3 regions of the Streptomyces sp. NPDC087420 genome follow, and region 1 is predicted to be linked to each of the others. Evidence: riboswitches for the same ligand, from Rfam matches in the RefSeq annotation. Region 1 holds a riboswitch; each other region holds the start of a gene.

Region 1 (4,271 bases):
CGGTTCAGCGTCGGCGTGGTCGGCCTGCCCGAGCATCTGGAGCACGCGCGCCGGCTCCGCGCGGAGCTGCCGGAGCACGTCTATCTCTGGATCAACGCGGCCGAGGGGCACACGTACGGCGACGACGAGGCCGCCCGGTGGACGGACCTCGACCCGCTGTTCCCGTACAGCCGCCATCCGCACCGCTCGGCCGGGCTGCCCTGCCGCACGGGCGAGTCGGTCATCTCCGTGGACGGCGACGGTACGGTACGGCGCTGCCACTTCGTCCGCGCCGAGCTGGGCAACCTGTACGACGGTTCGTACCGCGCGGCCCTCGGTCCCCGGGGCTGTCCGCTGGCCGTGTGCGACTGCCACATCGGCTATGTGCACCTGGAGACGCTGCCGTTGTACGACGTGTTCGCGGGCGGGGTGCTGGAGCGCGTCCCGGCCGGGCCCGCCGCGCAGGCCGGCCCCGTACCGGTGTCCCTGTCCATATCCCCGTCCCTCGCGGGGCGCATCAGCACTTGAGCGGCAGCAGGTCGGGACGTTTGGCCGCCACGTGATCACCGGAGGACTCGCCGCGCAGCCGCCGGCCGATCCAGGGCACCAGGTGCTCCCTGGCCCAGTGGATGTCGTCGCGCCGCACCTCGAACGTGCCGCGCGGCACCTGCGGCGGCCACGGCTGGTCCGGGTCGGCGGGCACGTCGAGGCCGAGCACCTGCCCGGCGCGCAGCGCGACCCGGGTGTGGCCCTCGGGCGACAGGTGGAGGCGGTCGCTGCCCCAGGCCCGCCGGTCCTGGACGGACTTGAGCGACCACAGGTCGAGGACCGGGCAGTCGTACCGGTCGGCGATGGACCGGACGTGCGCGGTGTAGGTGGCGATCTTGCCGCGCAGATGCCGCAGCACGGGTACGTTCCTGGGGTCGAAGCCGGTCGTCACCATGACCGTTCCGACCGCGCCGGACAGGTCGGCGACGGCCCGCTCGAAGCGCTCGGCCACGTCGTCGGGGTCGGAGCCCGGCCGGATGATGTCGTTGCCGCCCGCGCAGAAGGTCACCAGGTCCGGGGCGAGTTCACGGGCCCGCGGGATCTGTTCCTCGACGATGTGGTCGAGCAGCCGGCCCCGTATCGCGAGATTCGCGTACCGGAAATCGCCGTGGACGGTGTCCGCGGCCTTTCCCGGCTCGCCGGGAACGGGGAGTTGGTCGGCGAGCAGAACGGCGAGCCGGTCCGCCCAGCCCACATACGTCCCGTCAGGCCCCGGATCGCCCACGCCCTCCGTGAAACTGTCACCGAGCGCTGCGTACGACCCGAATGTGCCACGTCTTCTCGTTCTCGAATCGTCTGCCACAGCAGCACATCATTCACCCGGGGATGTGACCTACGCGACCGTAACAAGAGATTGACGCAGGGTGAGATATGCCATCGGTCAAGTTTGGCCCAAACGGGAATAGCCCCGCTCCGGTGAAAAGGAATCACCGGAGCGGGGCCGAAGAGAGCCCGGAGGGGATCAGATGACGACGCCCTGCTGGCGCAGGAAGGCCAGCGGGTCGACGTCCGAGCCGTAGTCGGGGCCGGTACGGATCTCGAAGTGCAGGTGCGGTCCCGTCACGTTGCCGGTGGCGCCGGAGAGCCCCAGCTGCTGGCCCTCGCTGACGGACTGTCCGGCGGAGACGGCGATCGAGGACAGGTGGGCGTACTGCGAGTACATCCCGTCCGCGTGCCGGATGACGACCTGGTTGCCGTACGAGCCGCCGTCACCGGCGCTCACGACGGTGCCCGCGCCGACGGCCTTCACCACGGTGCCCGAGGGCGCCAGGAAGTCCACGCCGGTGTGGTAGCCGCTCGACCAGTTGCTGCCCGAGGCGTGGTACGGCGTGCCGATGGCGATGCCGGAGACCGGCAGTGTGAAGGCGGAGGCCTTCTTCACGGCCGTCTCGGCCGCCGGGGCGGCCTTCTTCACCGGCGCGGCCTTCTTGGGCGCGGTGCGCTCGGCGGAGCGGGAGGCCGTGGTGGGGGCCTTGGCGCGGTCGGCCGCGGGGGCCTTGGCGCCGAGGGTCAGCTTCTGGCCGGGGTGGATCAGCGACGGGTCGGAGCCGATGACGCGCTTGTTGTCCGCGTACAGCTTCTTCCAGCCGCCCGCGATCTTCTTCTTCTTGGCGATCTTCGACAGGGAGTCGCCGGAGACCACGCGGTAGGTCGCGGCGGTCTTCGCGGCGGCGGCCCGCGTCACGGACGCGGGAGCGGCGTGGACGGCGGACGCGGCGGACGCGGTGACGGATCCGGCGGCGGCGGCCGGTGCGGCGTGCGCCCCGGTGGCGCCGATGAGCGGAAGCACGACTGCGGCTCCGCCCGTTCCGGCCAGGACAAATCCGCGGGTGATCGGGTTGCTCTTGGGACGGCGGTGCTTACCCTTGGCGGGCATGGCGAATTCCTCTCCGGCGCCTACGAGGTGAGCTGTCGGGTTCGGGCTGGAGATGCCCGGTCGCGGTTGCCGCGCGACTTCACCCCAAGCCGTCCGCGGAAACGGAACGGCGTACTACCTGGGTCCCCCGCTCCTGCCACGCGTGGATGGTGGGTGGGTACGAATTCCGGGCGGCGGCAGGATTAGGCGTTCCGCTCGGATTGAGGGTGAACGTAAACCGACGCGGACGGCCGGTACAAGCCGCTGGTTCCTCTCATTCGTGCACGCTCCGATATCTTCCGGCCTTTCCGGTCACCCTGCGTGGATATGCGATCTTCGCTTTCCTTCTGACGACGCAATTCCGTTTTCCGTGACCACCACGCACCGTCACGGATATGATCCTGCTCACGGGTCGAGGGCCATCTCCCCCTCGATCGGGGCAGGTTATGCGTAATGCCTCAATACGGACAGATGTCACCAATTACCCGGGCGCCCATGTCGTAGGGTCTCAGTCGACATCGTCGGCGAGCCGCGCCGACGGCAGACACGGAGGAGCAGCCCGTGACCCAGAATCTGCCGCACGTGCCACCGGTCGAGCCGGAGCTGACAGGGGTACGCAACTTCCGCGACGTGGGCGGGCTGCCGACCACGGACGGCAGGAAGGTGCGGTACGGGCGGCTCTACCGCAGCGGGCACCTCGCGGGGGCCACCCCGGCGGACGCCGCTCACCTCGCGTCACTGGGCCTGCACACGGTCTTCGACTTCCGCAACGCGGCCGACGTGCGCCTCGACGGGGAGGACATCGAGCTGCCCGGCGTACGGAACGTGAACATCCCGCTCACGGACCCGGCGGACGGCGCCGAGTTCTGGCGGATGGTCCGGGACGGCGACCTCGGCCAGCTGCGGTCGCTGCTCGCGGACGGGAAGGCGGTGGCCCGGATGATCGGTTCGTACCGCACGATCATCAGGGACCGCACCGCCGAGCACAGCAGGGTCCTGCACGCCCTCGCCGACAACAACGTCCCCGCGCTCATGCACTGCGCGGCGGGCAAGGACCGCGCCGGCCTGTCGGTCGCGGTGTCGCTGCTCGCGGTCGGTGTGGAGCGGGACGCGATCGAGGAGGACTACCTCAAGTCGAACGAGCCGAGCCGCCGCTACAAGGTCCGCCGCAGCGACACCTCACCCGCCGGGATGTCCGCGGAGGTGATGGAGCTGCTGGGCCCGCTCTTCGACGCGCGCGCCGCGTACCTCGAAGCGGCCTTCGACACGATCACGACCACCTGGGGCTCCACCGACCGCTACCTCTCCGAGGGCCTCGGCCTCACCCCGGAGACCCGCGAACGGCTGCGCGAGGGCCTGCTGGACGCGTCCTAGGACGCACCCCGGAAGGCTGCCCTAGGAGCCGACGCTGAACAGCAGGTAGAGGAAGCCCGCGAAGAGGTGGCCCGCGATCAGGTAGGCGAAGAGGCGGATGACGAGCCCCCGGGGCAGGGTGCGGTTCTTCTTGTTCTCCGGCATGGTGTCGAACCTTTCTCGAAGGCCGTCGGTGAAGACCGGCGGAGCCGTCAGTGGAGATCGGCGGCGGGGCTCTGGAGCAGGGTGTGGACGAACAGCAGCTCGGTCCCGCCGGCGTCCGCGGCGGCGAGCCGGTGGGGGGTGAGCGAGTCGAAGTGCGCGCTGTCCCCGGGCCCGAGGATGTGCGTCGCGTCCCCGAGGCCGAGCCGCAGCCGCCCGCCGAGGACGTAGAGCCACTCCTCCCCGGGGTGTACGCGGACGAGGTCGCCCTGCGCCCCGTACGGCACCACGACCCGCAGCGGCTGCATGGCCCGGCCCGAGCCGCCCGCGCGGTGGTACGTCCAGCCGTCGGCCTCGACCGGCTCCTGACGTC
Region 2 (4,271 bases), on a different contig from region 1:
GGCTCATAACCCAGAGGTCGTAGGTTCAAATCCTGCCCCCGCTACTCAGTAGGACCGAAGGCCCGGATCCCCAGTGGATCCGGGCCTTCGGCGTTCCCGGGCAGGTGTCGCTCCCGGCCTCCGCCCGTGCGGTGGCGCCTTCGCGCGGGCCGCCGCGTACGGTGAAGGGGCAGTGGTGGAGCGATCGGTCCGTAGCCCACTCGGTCGATGGCGACTCGCCGCCCGGCGCGGCGGCGACCAGCCTGAGGTGAGCGCGGTACCGTCCGCAGCCGAAGCCGGACCGGGCAGGAGACCACAGGTGGGGAAGCTGAGGAAGCCGGGGCTGAGAAGGCCGGGGAAGGGCGCCGGTGAAGCGGGCTCCGGCTCGGGTGGTACGCGCCCCGCCGCCGGTACGCCCCGGCCGCCCGGCCCCGCCACCGGCTTCGGTACCCGCTTCGAAGGCGGCTTCGACCCCTCCGGCGGTACCGGCAGCACCCCGGTCGCGGTCGGTGGCGGCCGGATCCCGGACGGCGGCTTCATCGACCGGGGCGTGGGCGCGGAGCCCGGCCGTATCGGACGCAGGGTCGTCCGCTACCTGCCCGCGCTGGTGATCGTCGTCGGAGTGATCTTCGACTCCGCGACCCCCACCCGCTTCACCGCCTCGCCCTTCTTCTGCTCCGCCCCCCTGGTCGCCGCTCCGTTCTTCACCCCCCTGGGCACCCTGCTCACCGGCGTCGCCGCCCTCTGCACCGAACTGGTCCTGCGCCTCCTCGACGGCACGGTCGGGAGCGCCGACGCCATCACCGAACTGCTGACGGTCCTCACCGTCTCCGTCCTCGCGCTCGGCATCAACCGGGTCGTGCGCCTGAGCGGCGAGCGCCTCGCGTCCGCCCGGATCATCGCCGAGACGGCCCAGCGCGCCGTGCTGCCCAGACCCGCCGACCGGATCGGCGGACTGCACATCGCCGCGCGGTACGAGGCGGCGCAGGAGGGGGCGTTCATCGGCGGGGACCTGTTCGCCGTACAGGACACGCCGTACGGGGTGCGTCTGGTGGTCGGGGACGTACGGGGGAAGGGCCTGGAGGCGGTCGAGGCGGTGGCGGTGGTCATCGGGGCGTTCCGGGAGGCCGCCGAGCAGGAGAGTTCGCTGGAGGGGGTCGCGCAGCGGCTGGAGCGTGCCCTCACGCGCGAGGGCACGCGGCGGGACGGGATCGACGTCTTCGAGGGCTTTACCACGGCCGTGCTCGCCGAGATCCCGAACGACGAGGCGGTGGTACGGCTGGTCAACCGCGGCCACCCCGAGCCGCTGCTGACCCACGCGGACGGCGTGGTGGTGATGCTGGCACCCGGTGACCACGCGCTGCCGCTCGGGATGAGCGAGCTGGGCGCGTGGCCGGACCGCGCGGACGCGGAGCCGTTCCCGCCGGGGGCGACCCTGCTCTTCTACACGGACGGCCTGTCCGAGGCGCGCAACGCGAAGGGCGTCTTCTACGACGCGCGTGAACGGCTGTCCGGGCGGATCTTCCCGGGGCCCGACGAGATGCTGGACGCGCTCATCGGGGACGTACGCGTGCACACGGGCGGCGGCAACACGGACGACATGGCGCTGCTGGCGGTCAGCCGGCCCGTCCAGGGGCAGCCGGAACGGCGCAGGACGATGCCGGTCGTGCCCTAGGGCGCCCGATGCCCGATGCCCGATGCCCACCGTCCGACGCCCCACCACCCGTTCCGCACGCTCCGTGATCGCCGCGTACCGCTCCGCACAACGCCTGACCACCCGTCAGAAACCTCTGACCCCCCGAGTGGCCACCGAAGACGATCAACTCGCCCGCTTGCGCCTCGATGTGTCCCGTTACGTCCGTTGCGAATTCGTTAACGATCATCCGGAACAGCTTGGAATAAAGCCCATGTCTCTATTAACGTTCGATAACGCAGCGCGGTCGTCCCAGCCGTCGTAAGGACGGCGCCGTGCCGCACGCGCCGAATCCCGCAAGGGAACCGGGGAACCACCAATTGGGGTGAATCGGGGGCTTCTTGCTGCCTTGTGCCGCGAGAGCACCCGTAGGAGACCTTCCTGCTCCGAACCCGTCAGCTAACCCGGTAGGCGAGAAGGAAGGAAAGGAGCGCGCCCCAGTGGCGTCCAACAAGCCTGCCCTCGAAGCCCCCTTCGAAACGGAAACCTTCGAACCGCCGACGTTCGGCACCGAAGCGGACCGGACCTGGGGGGAGTGGAATCCCACCGAGGACTCCCTGCTTCCCCCCGTACGAGGCAGGCACCGCGTCGCCAAGCAGCGCGGACTGGCCCGCAGTTCCACGGTCCTCGGCGTCGGCGTCCTCGCCGCCGTCGGTGCGGGCGGCATCGCCACCGCGCAGGACAAGCCCGCCGTCTCCATATCCCTGCCCGATGCCATCACGGACAATCTTCCGGCCGCCAAGTCGCTGCCGGGCGTGGGTTCGCTGGGTACGGAAGAGGCCAAGCCGAGCGCGCTCGCCACCGACCCGCTGACCACGGCGGGCATGACCACCGCGGACTTCCAGCAGGGCGCCACCGACGCCGGCGAGGCGCTGCGCGCCCGCATCCTCCAGCAGGCCGAGGCGCAGCAGGCCGAGGCCGACGCCACGACCAAGGCGGCCGAGCAGACGGCGGCGGCCGAGAAGGCCGCGGCGGACGCGGAGAAGCGCCAGACCGAGGCCGAGAAGAAGATCCAGGCGGCGAAGGACAAGGCGGAGGCCGAGGCCAAGGCCAAGGCGGCCGCCAAGGCCGAGAAGGAGCGCCTGGCCAAGCTCGCGGAGAGCTACACCCTCCCCGTGGTCTCGTACACGATCACCTCCACCTTCGGCCAGGCCGGCTCCATGTGGTCCTCCGGCTACCACACCGGGCTGGACTTCGCGGCCCCGACCGGCACGCCGATCAAGGCGGTCCACAGCGGCACGGTCCAGTCGGCCGGCTGGTCCGGCTCGTACGGCTACCGCACGGTGCTGGAGCTCGACGACGGTACGGAACTGTGGTTCTGCCACCAGTCCTCGATGACCGTCACCGCCGGCCAGAAGGTCTCCACGGGCGAGGTCATCGGCCGCGTCGGCGCGACCGGCAACGTGACGGGCCCGCACCTGCACCTGGAGGTCCACGCCCCGGGCGGCACGGGCATCGACCCGATGGGCTGGCTCCAGAGCAAGGGCCTCAACCCGTAGCGGATCGATCGCGCGCCGGGGGCGGCGGAACAGCACCGGCCCCGGCGTTGTCGAGCCCGGGCCGGAATAGCCCCCGGCCCCCGCGTCGTTGGGGCAGTTCATGACAGATCTCCGCACCCTCGGCTCCTCCGACCTCCGGGTCTTCCCCCTCTCCCTCGGCGGCAACGTCTTCGGCTGGACGTCCGACGAGGCCGAATCCTTCGCCGTCCTGGACGCGTACGCGGCCGTGGGCGGCAACTTCGTGGACACCGCCGACACGTACTCCTCCTGGGCGCCGGGACACCAGGGCGGTGAGTCGGAGACCGTCCTCGGGAACTGGATCGCCGCGCGCGGCAACCGCTCCGAGGTGGTCGTCGCGACCAAGGTCGGCGCCCACCCCCAGTACAAGGGCCTGCGGGCGGCCACCATCAAGGGCGGGGTCGAGGAGTCGCTGCGCCGGCTCCGTACGGACTACATCGACCTCTACTACACGCACTTCGACGACCCCGAGGTGCCGGTCGAGGAGATCATCACCGCGCTGGACCAGCTGGTGAAGGACGGCAAGGTCCGGGCGATAGCCGCGTCCAACCTCAGCACCGAGCGGCTCGCCGCCTCGCTCGCCTTCTCCGAGAGTGAGGGGCTGGCCCGCTACGAGGTCCTCCAGCCCCGCTACAACCTGGTCTCCCGCGACACCTACGAGGGCCCGCTCCAGGACCTCGTGGCCGAGCACGGGCTGTCCACCGTGCCGTACTCGTCGCTCGCGGCGGGCTTCCTCACCGGCAAGTACCGCCCCGGGACCACGGTCGACAGCCCGCGGGCGGCGGGGGCGGGCGCCCACCTGGAGACCGAGCGCGGCCAGGCCGTGCTCGCCGCGCTGGACCGGGTCGCCGGGGCCCGTGGCGTCGAGGTCGGCACGGTCGCGCTGGCGTGGCTGGCGGCGCAGCCGACCGTGGTGGCCCCCCTGGCGTCCGCGCGGACCGTCGAGCAGCTGCCGGTGCTGCTGGCGTCGACCGGACTGGAGCTGACGGCGGAGGAGTTGGCGGACCTGACCGCCGCATCCGCGTAGCACGTGGGGGAGTTGTCAGTCGCGGTACGGGTTGTAGCCGTCGTAGTCGATGTAC
Region 3 (4,271 bases), on a different contig from region 1:
TCGGAACGGGCAGCAGGTGCGCGTTCGGGCCGCCGAGGTAGCGGAAGAGCGGCAGGTCGGAGGCCTCGGAGGCGGCGTGCGCGACGGCGAGGGAGACGCCGAGGATGGCGTTGGCGCCGAGCGACGACTTGTCCGGGGTGGCGTCCAGGTCGAACATCGCCTGGTCGATGAGGCGCTGCTCGGTGGCGTCGTACCCGACCAGCTCCGGGCCGATCTGCTCGATGACGGCGAGGACGGCCTTCTCGACACCCTTGCCCTGGTAACGGTTGGGGTCACCGTCGCGGAGTTCAAGGGCCTCGAACGCACCGGTGGAGGCACCGGAGGGGACAGCAGCACGGCCGGTGCTGCCGTCGTCGAGGCCGACCTCGACCTCGACCGTGGGGTTGCCTCGGGAGTCGAGGATTTCCCGGGCTACGACGACGTCGATGGACGGCACGAGCATCTCCTTCATGGGATGTGACGCTTTGGGTGCGGGGCCGCTCGGCCGCGCGACACGAGCCTAACCGGCCCCGGGCCGTCGGCAGGCCGGTGCCCGCCCGCTGGGACGAAATGAAGACGTCATCCTGATGACATGGGGGCGAACGGGCGTGGGGCGGGCCGTTCCGGCCGGTCGTGCGGCCGGGCACGTGGCTGGGTCGTGCGGCTGGGCGCGTGGCTGGGTCGTGCGGCCGGGCGCGTGCCTCGGTCGTGCGGCCGGAACGGGGAAACCCCGGCCCGCGCGCGTACGGGGGAAGAACGCGCGGAGCCGGGGTGGACCGGGGTGGGGCCGCGGAGGGGGACGGACGGCCCCGGGGGGTGAGCGGGTCAGCTCACCGTGCGACCGGGCTCAGCTCAGGTGGAGCTGCTGGCCCGGGAAGATCACGTCCGCGTCCGTGACGATGTCCTTGTTCAGGTCGAACAGCTTCTTCCAGCCACCCTTGACGTGGTGACCGGCGGCGATCTTCGACAGGGTGTCGCCGGACTTGACCTTGTACTCGCCGTCACCCTTCTTGATCGTGGTGGGACGGCTCGTACCGCGCGAGGCCGGCTGCTCGGCGCTGCGCGTCGACGGCGCGGACTGCTGCGGCGCGGACTGCTGCGGCTGCGCGGCGGGCTGCTCGGCCGGCTGCGACGGGGCGGCCGGGGCGGAGTCGTTCGAGGCGCCGGAGAGGCCCACACCACAGCTCGGCCACGCGCCCTTGCCCTGGCCCGCGAGGACCTTCTCGGCGACGGCTATCTGCTGGGACTTGGAGGCCTGGTCGGCGCGGGCGGCGTAGGCGGTGCCGCCGTACGCGGCCCAGGTGGACGGGGTGAACTGGAGCCCGCCGTAGAAGCCGTTGCCGGTGTTGATGGACCAGTTGCCGCCGGACTCGCACGCGGCGACCTGGTCCCACTCGGCGGTGGTGGCGGCGGAGGCGGACGTGGCGCCGAGCAGCGGGACCGCGACGGCGGCACCGGTCACCCCGGCGAGCGTGGCGTAACGGACGGCCTTGGACGGACGGCGGTGCTTGGCCTTGGAACGCAGCATGAAGCTATCTCCTCACCGACGCCTGCGAGGTCAGCTGTCGGGTTCGGGCCAAGTGAGTTGCCCGGCCGCGTGCCAACGGGGCCTTCCGGCCTCGCTGTACGCGGCTTCACCCCGAGCCGGTCGTCGGCCGTCTCTCGACGGCCGGGGCCGGCACCTAACCTTTGGGTCCCCCGCTCCTGCCTTCGGCGCTTGACGCGACGATTACTCCCCCCGACCGACGGCAGGATTCGGCGTGACGGTCGACGAGGCCCGCGGTGCGAGCGGTTCAGACCGTAGACACAGGTCCACCCGATGTTCAAAGAGCCCGATCCGGGAAAAATCGCCCGAACTCCCCTGTGTTCCGTCTGTGTTTTCGCAGGTGAGGGCCGAAAACGTGCCACCTGGGGGCCAAAGGTCCTCTGTTGAGACAAAGAGACCCTTGTCTCACTTGCGCAGAAGTGGACATAGGGTCTCCAACCGCCCCCGGAGGCGGACCGGGGGCGGACCGTCAACTGCTCCTACTTCACGCCGAGATCAACGGTCTGGCCAGGCAGGATGAGATCGGGGTCGGAGCCGAGCACGTCCTTGTTCGCCTCATAGAGGGCGGACCAGCCGCCCTCGACCCCGTTCTCGTCCGCGATACGCCACAGGCAGTCACCGGCGCGTACGACGTACTCGCCGTCGGGGGTGCCGGCGACGCCGGTCGTCACACCCTCCGCGTCACGTGTCACCCCGTCACCTCGGGAGGCGTGACGGCCGCTTTCGCGCTCTTCGCCCGAGTTGTCCGGCGTGGCGCCGGTCGCGCCGGGGGAGGCCGCCGGGGCCTCGGGGGCCGCGCCGCCGCGGTGCTTGCCCTTGACGGTGTCCGTGGTGGCTCCGGAGGAGGGGGTGGCGGAGCGGGAAGGGCTGGGCGTGCCCGCGTCCGTGGCGCCGGTGTCCGTACCGTCGCCGCTGCCGCCCCGCTCGTCGCCCGCGCTCTTCGCACGTGCGGAGGGGGTGCTGTCGGGAGTGGTCGGGGTGGTGTCGGAGCCTTCCGCCCGATCCGTGTCCGCCGCGCTGCCGGGCTCCGTGGACGCCTCCGGGGTCGCGGACTCCTCGGTTGCCCCGGGAGCCGCTCCGGGGTCCACCTGGGGCTCCTCGGTGTTCTTCAGGAGTCCCGCGACGGGCGCGCAGCTGGCCCAGGCCGACGGGCCCTGGGCGTCGAGGATCTTCTCGGCGACCGCTATCTGCTGCGAGCGGCTGGCGAGGTCGGGGCGGGTCGCGTAGTCGCCGCCGCCGAAGTCGTCCCAGGTCTCCTGGGCGATCTGGAGTCCGCCGTAGTAACGGTTGCCGAGGTCCGCGCTCCACGCGCCCCCGCTCTCGCAGTCGGCGACGCGGTCCCAGGTGGAGGCGTCCGCCGCGCTCGCGGAGGTGGCGCCGAGCAGAGGAATGGCGATCGCGGAGCCGGTCACCCCCGCCGCGACGATGAGGGCGGGCGCCTGGCGGGGGCGACGGTGTCGGCCGTTCGCGGACATGCGGTTGCCTTCCGTGTGCCGTACGACGCAGGGAGCGTCACACGTGAAATCGACTACAGCGTGTGGCTGCTGAGCTGTCGGTGAACGTAGCCGGACTCGAACGCTTGTCACAAGTCGATGCAGGGGAGATCACGTGAAAGTCACATTCCTGACGGACCGTCAGTTATTTCAGGGCTGCTGGTCAGCTGGGCAAAGGCGTGAACTGCACCGGAAGTGTGCGCAATCCACGCATGATGAGCCCTCCCCGCCACCGCAAATCGGCTGGATCTCCCGCAAGTCGCACATCGGGCAGGCGCGTCAGCAGCGTGCCGAGCGCGGCCTGTCCTTCCAGCCGGGCGAGCGGCGCGCCGACGCAGTAGTGGATGCCGTGTCCGTAACCGAGATGCTGATTGTCACGCCGTGCGAGATCCAGCCGGTCCGGATCCTCGAACCGCGCGGGGTCCCGGTCGGCCGCCGCGAGGACCACCAGGACGGGATCGCCGGTCGCGACCGCCTGCCCGCCGAGCGTCAGCGGCTCGGTGGCATACCGCCACGTCGCCAGTTCCACCGGCCCGTCGTAGCGCAGCAGTTCCTCGACGCCGGTCGCCAGCAGGCCGCTCTCCCCCGCGTCGAGCGAGGCCTGGAGCAGCGCGCGCTGCCCCGGGTGGCGCAGCAGCGCGTACATGCCGTTCCCGATGAGGTTGACGGTCGTCTCGAACCCGGCGAAGAGAAGGATGAAGGCCATCGCGGCGGCCTCGTTCTCGGTGAGGTGCTCGCCGTGGTCGCTCGACCGGATCAGGTCGGAGATCAGGTCGTCGCCCGGGTTCTCCCTCTTACGGTGGATGAGTTCGGCGAGATAGCTCCGCATCTTCTTGACCGACCGCGCGACGCCGCCGCGCGGGCCGCCGCCGTGGCGGATCATCATCCCGGCCCAGTCGCGGAAGTCGTCCTGGTCCTCGCGCGGCACCCCGAGCAGGTCGCAGATCGCGTAGATGGGGAGAGGGAAGGCGAAGTCGTGGATGAGGTCCGCCTCGCCCTTCGCCGCGAAGCCGTCGATGAGACGGTCCGTCAGCTCCTGCACGCGTGGCGCGAATTGAGCCACGCGCCGGGGGGTGAAGGCCTTGGACACGAGCCGCCGCAGCCGGGTGTGGTCCGGCGGGTCGATGTTCAGCAGATGGGTCATCAGCTCGGCGTTGCGCTCCCCCGGGATCCCCGTCCTCCCCTTGGCGTGCGCCGACCCGGCGTGGTGGACGGGGTTCTTGGAGAGCCGGGGGTCGGCGAGCGCCCGCTTG

The links. A riboswitch is a leader RNA that binds a small molecule or an ion and turns the genes downstream of it on or off. The one in region 1 is predicted to bind cyclic di-AMP.
Region 2: it holds a riboswitch for cyclic di-AMP, as region 1 does, so the genes downstream of both, ACIO1C_RS03480 (M23 family metallopeptidase) here and ACIO1C_RS26075 (peptidoglycan DD-metalloendopeptidase family protein) in region 1, are expected to answer to the same signal.
Region 3: it holds a riboswitch for cyclic di-AMP, as region 1 does, so the genes downstream of both, ACIO1C_RS20900 (transglycosylase family protein) here and ACIO1C_RS26075 (peptidoglycan DD-metalloendopeptidase family protein) in region 1, are expected to answer to the same signal.

The regions. Positions count from the first base shown of each region.
Region 1 is NZ_JBIUXU010000012.1:335,429-339,699, reverse strand. It holds gene ACIO1C_RS26085 (STM4011 family radical SAM protein) at 1-507, shown strand, start outside; gene ACIO1C_RS26080 (SGNH/GDSL hydrolase family protein) at 497-1,330, opposite strand; gene ACIO1C_RS26075 (peptidoglycan DD-metalloendopeptidase family protein) at 1,490-2,404, opposite strand; cyclic di-AMP (ydaO/yuaA leader) riboswitch at 2,409-2,570, opposite strand; gene ACIO1C_RS26070 (tyrosine-protein phosphatase) at 2,945-3,757, shown strand; gene ACIO1C_RS26065 (DUF6126 family protein) at 3,779-3,901, opposite strand; gene ACIO1C_RS26060 (helix-turn-helix domain-containing protein) at 3,949-4,271, opposite strand, start outside.
Region 2 is NZ_JBIUXU010000002.1:19,000-23,270, reverse strand. It holds tRNA gene ACIO1C_RS03490 (tRNA-Met) at 1-44, shown strand, start outside; gene ACIO1C_RS03485 (PP2C family protein-serine/threonine phosphatase) at 518-1,654, shown strand; cyclic di-AMP (ydaO/yuaA leader) riboswitch at 1,948-2,101, shown strand; gene ACIO1C_RS03480 (M23 family metallopeptidase) at 2,113-3,171, shown strand; gene ACIO1C_RS03475 (aldo/keto reductase) at 3,272-4,216, shown strand; gene ACIO1C_RS03470 (PrsW family intramembrane metalloprotease) at 4,232-4,271, opposite strand, start outside.
Region 3 is NZ_JBIUXU010000009.1:304,870-309,140, reverse strand. It holds gene eno (phosphopyruvate hydratase) at 1-442, opposite strand, end outside; gene ACIO1C_RS20900 (transglycosylase family protein) at 827-1,507, opposite strand; cyclic di-AMP (ydaO/yuaA leader) riboswitch at 1,512-1,705, opposite strand; gene ACIO1C_RS20895 (transglycosylase family protein) at 2,005-3,000, opposite strand; gene ACIO1C_RS20890 (cytochrome P450) at 3,182-4,271, opposite strand, start outside.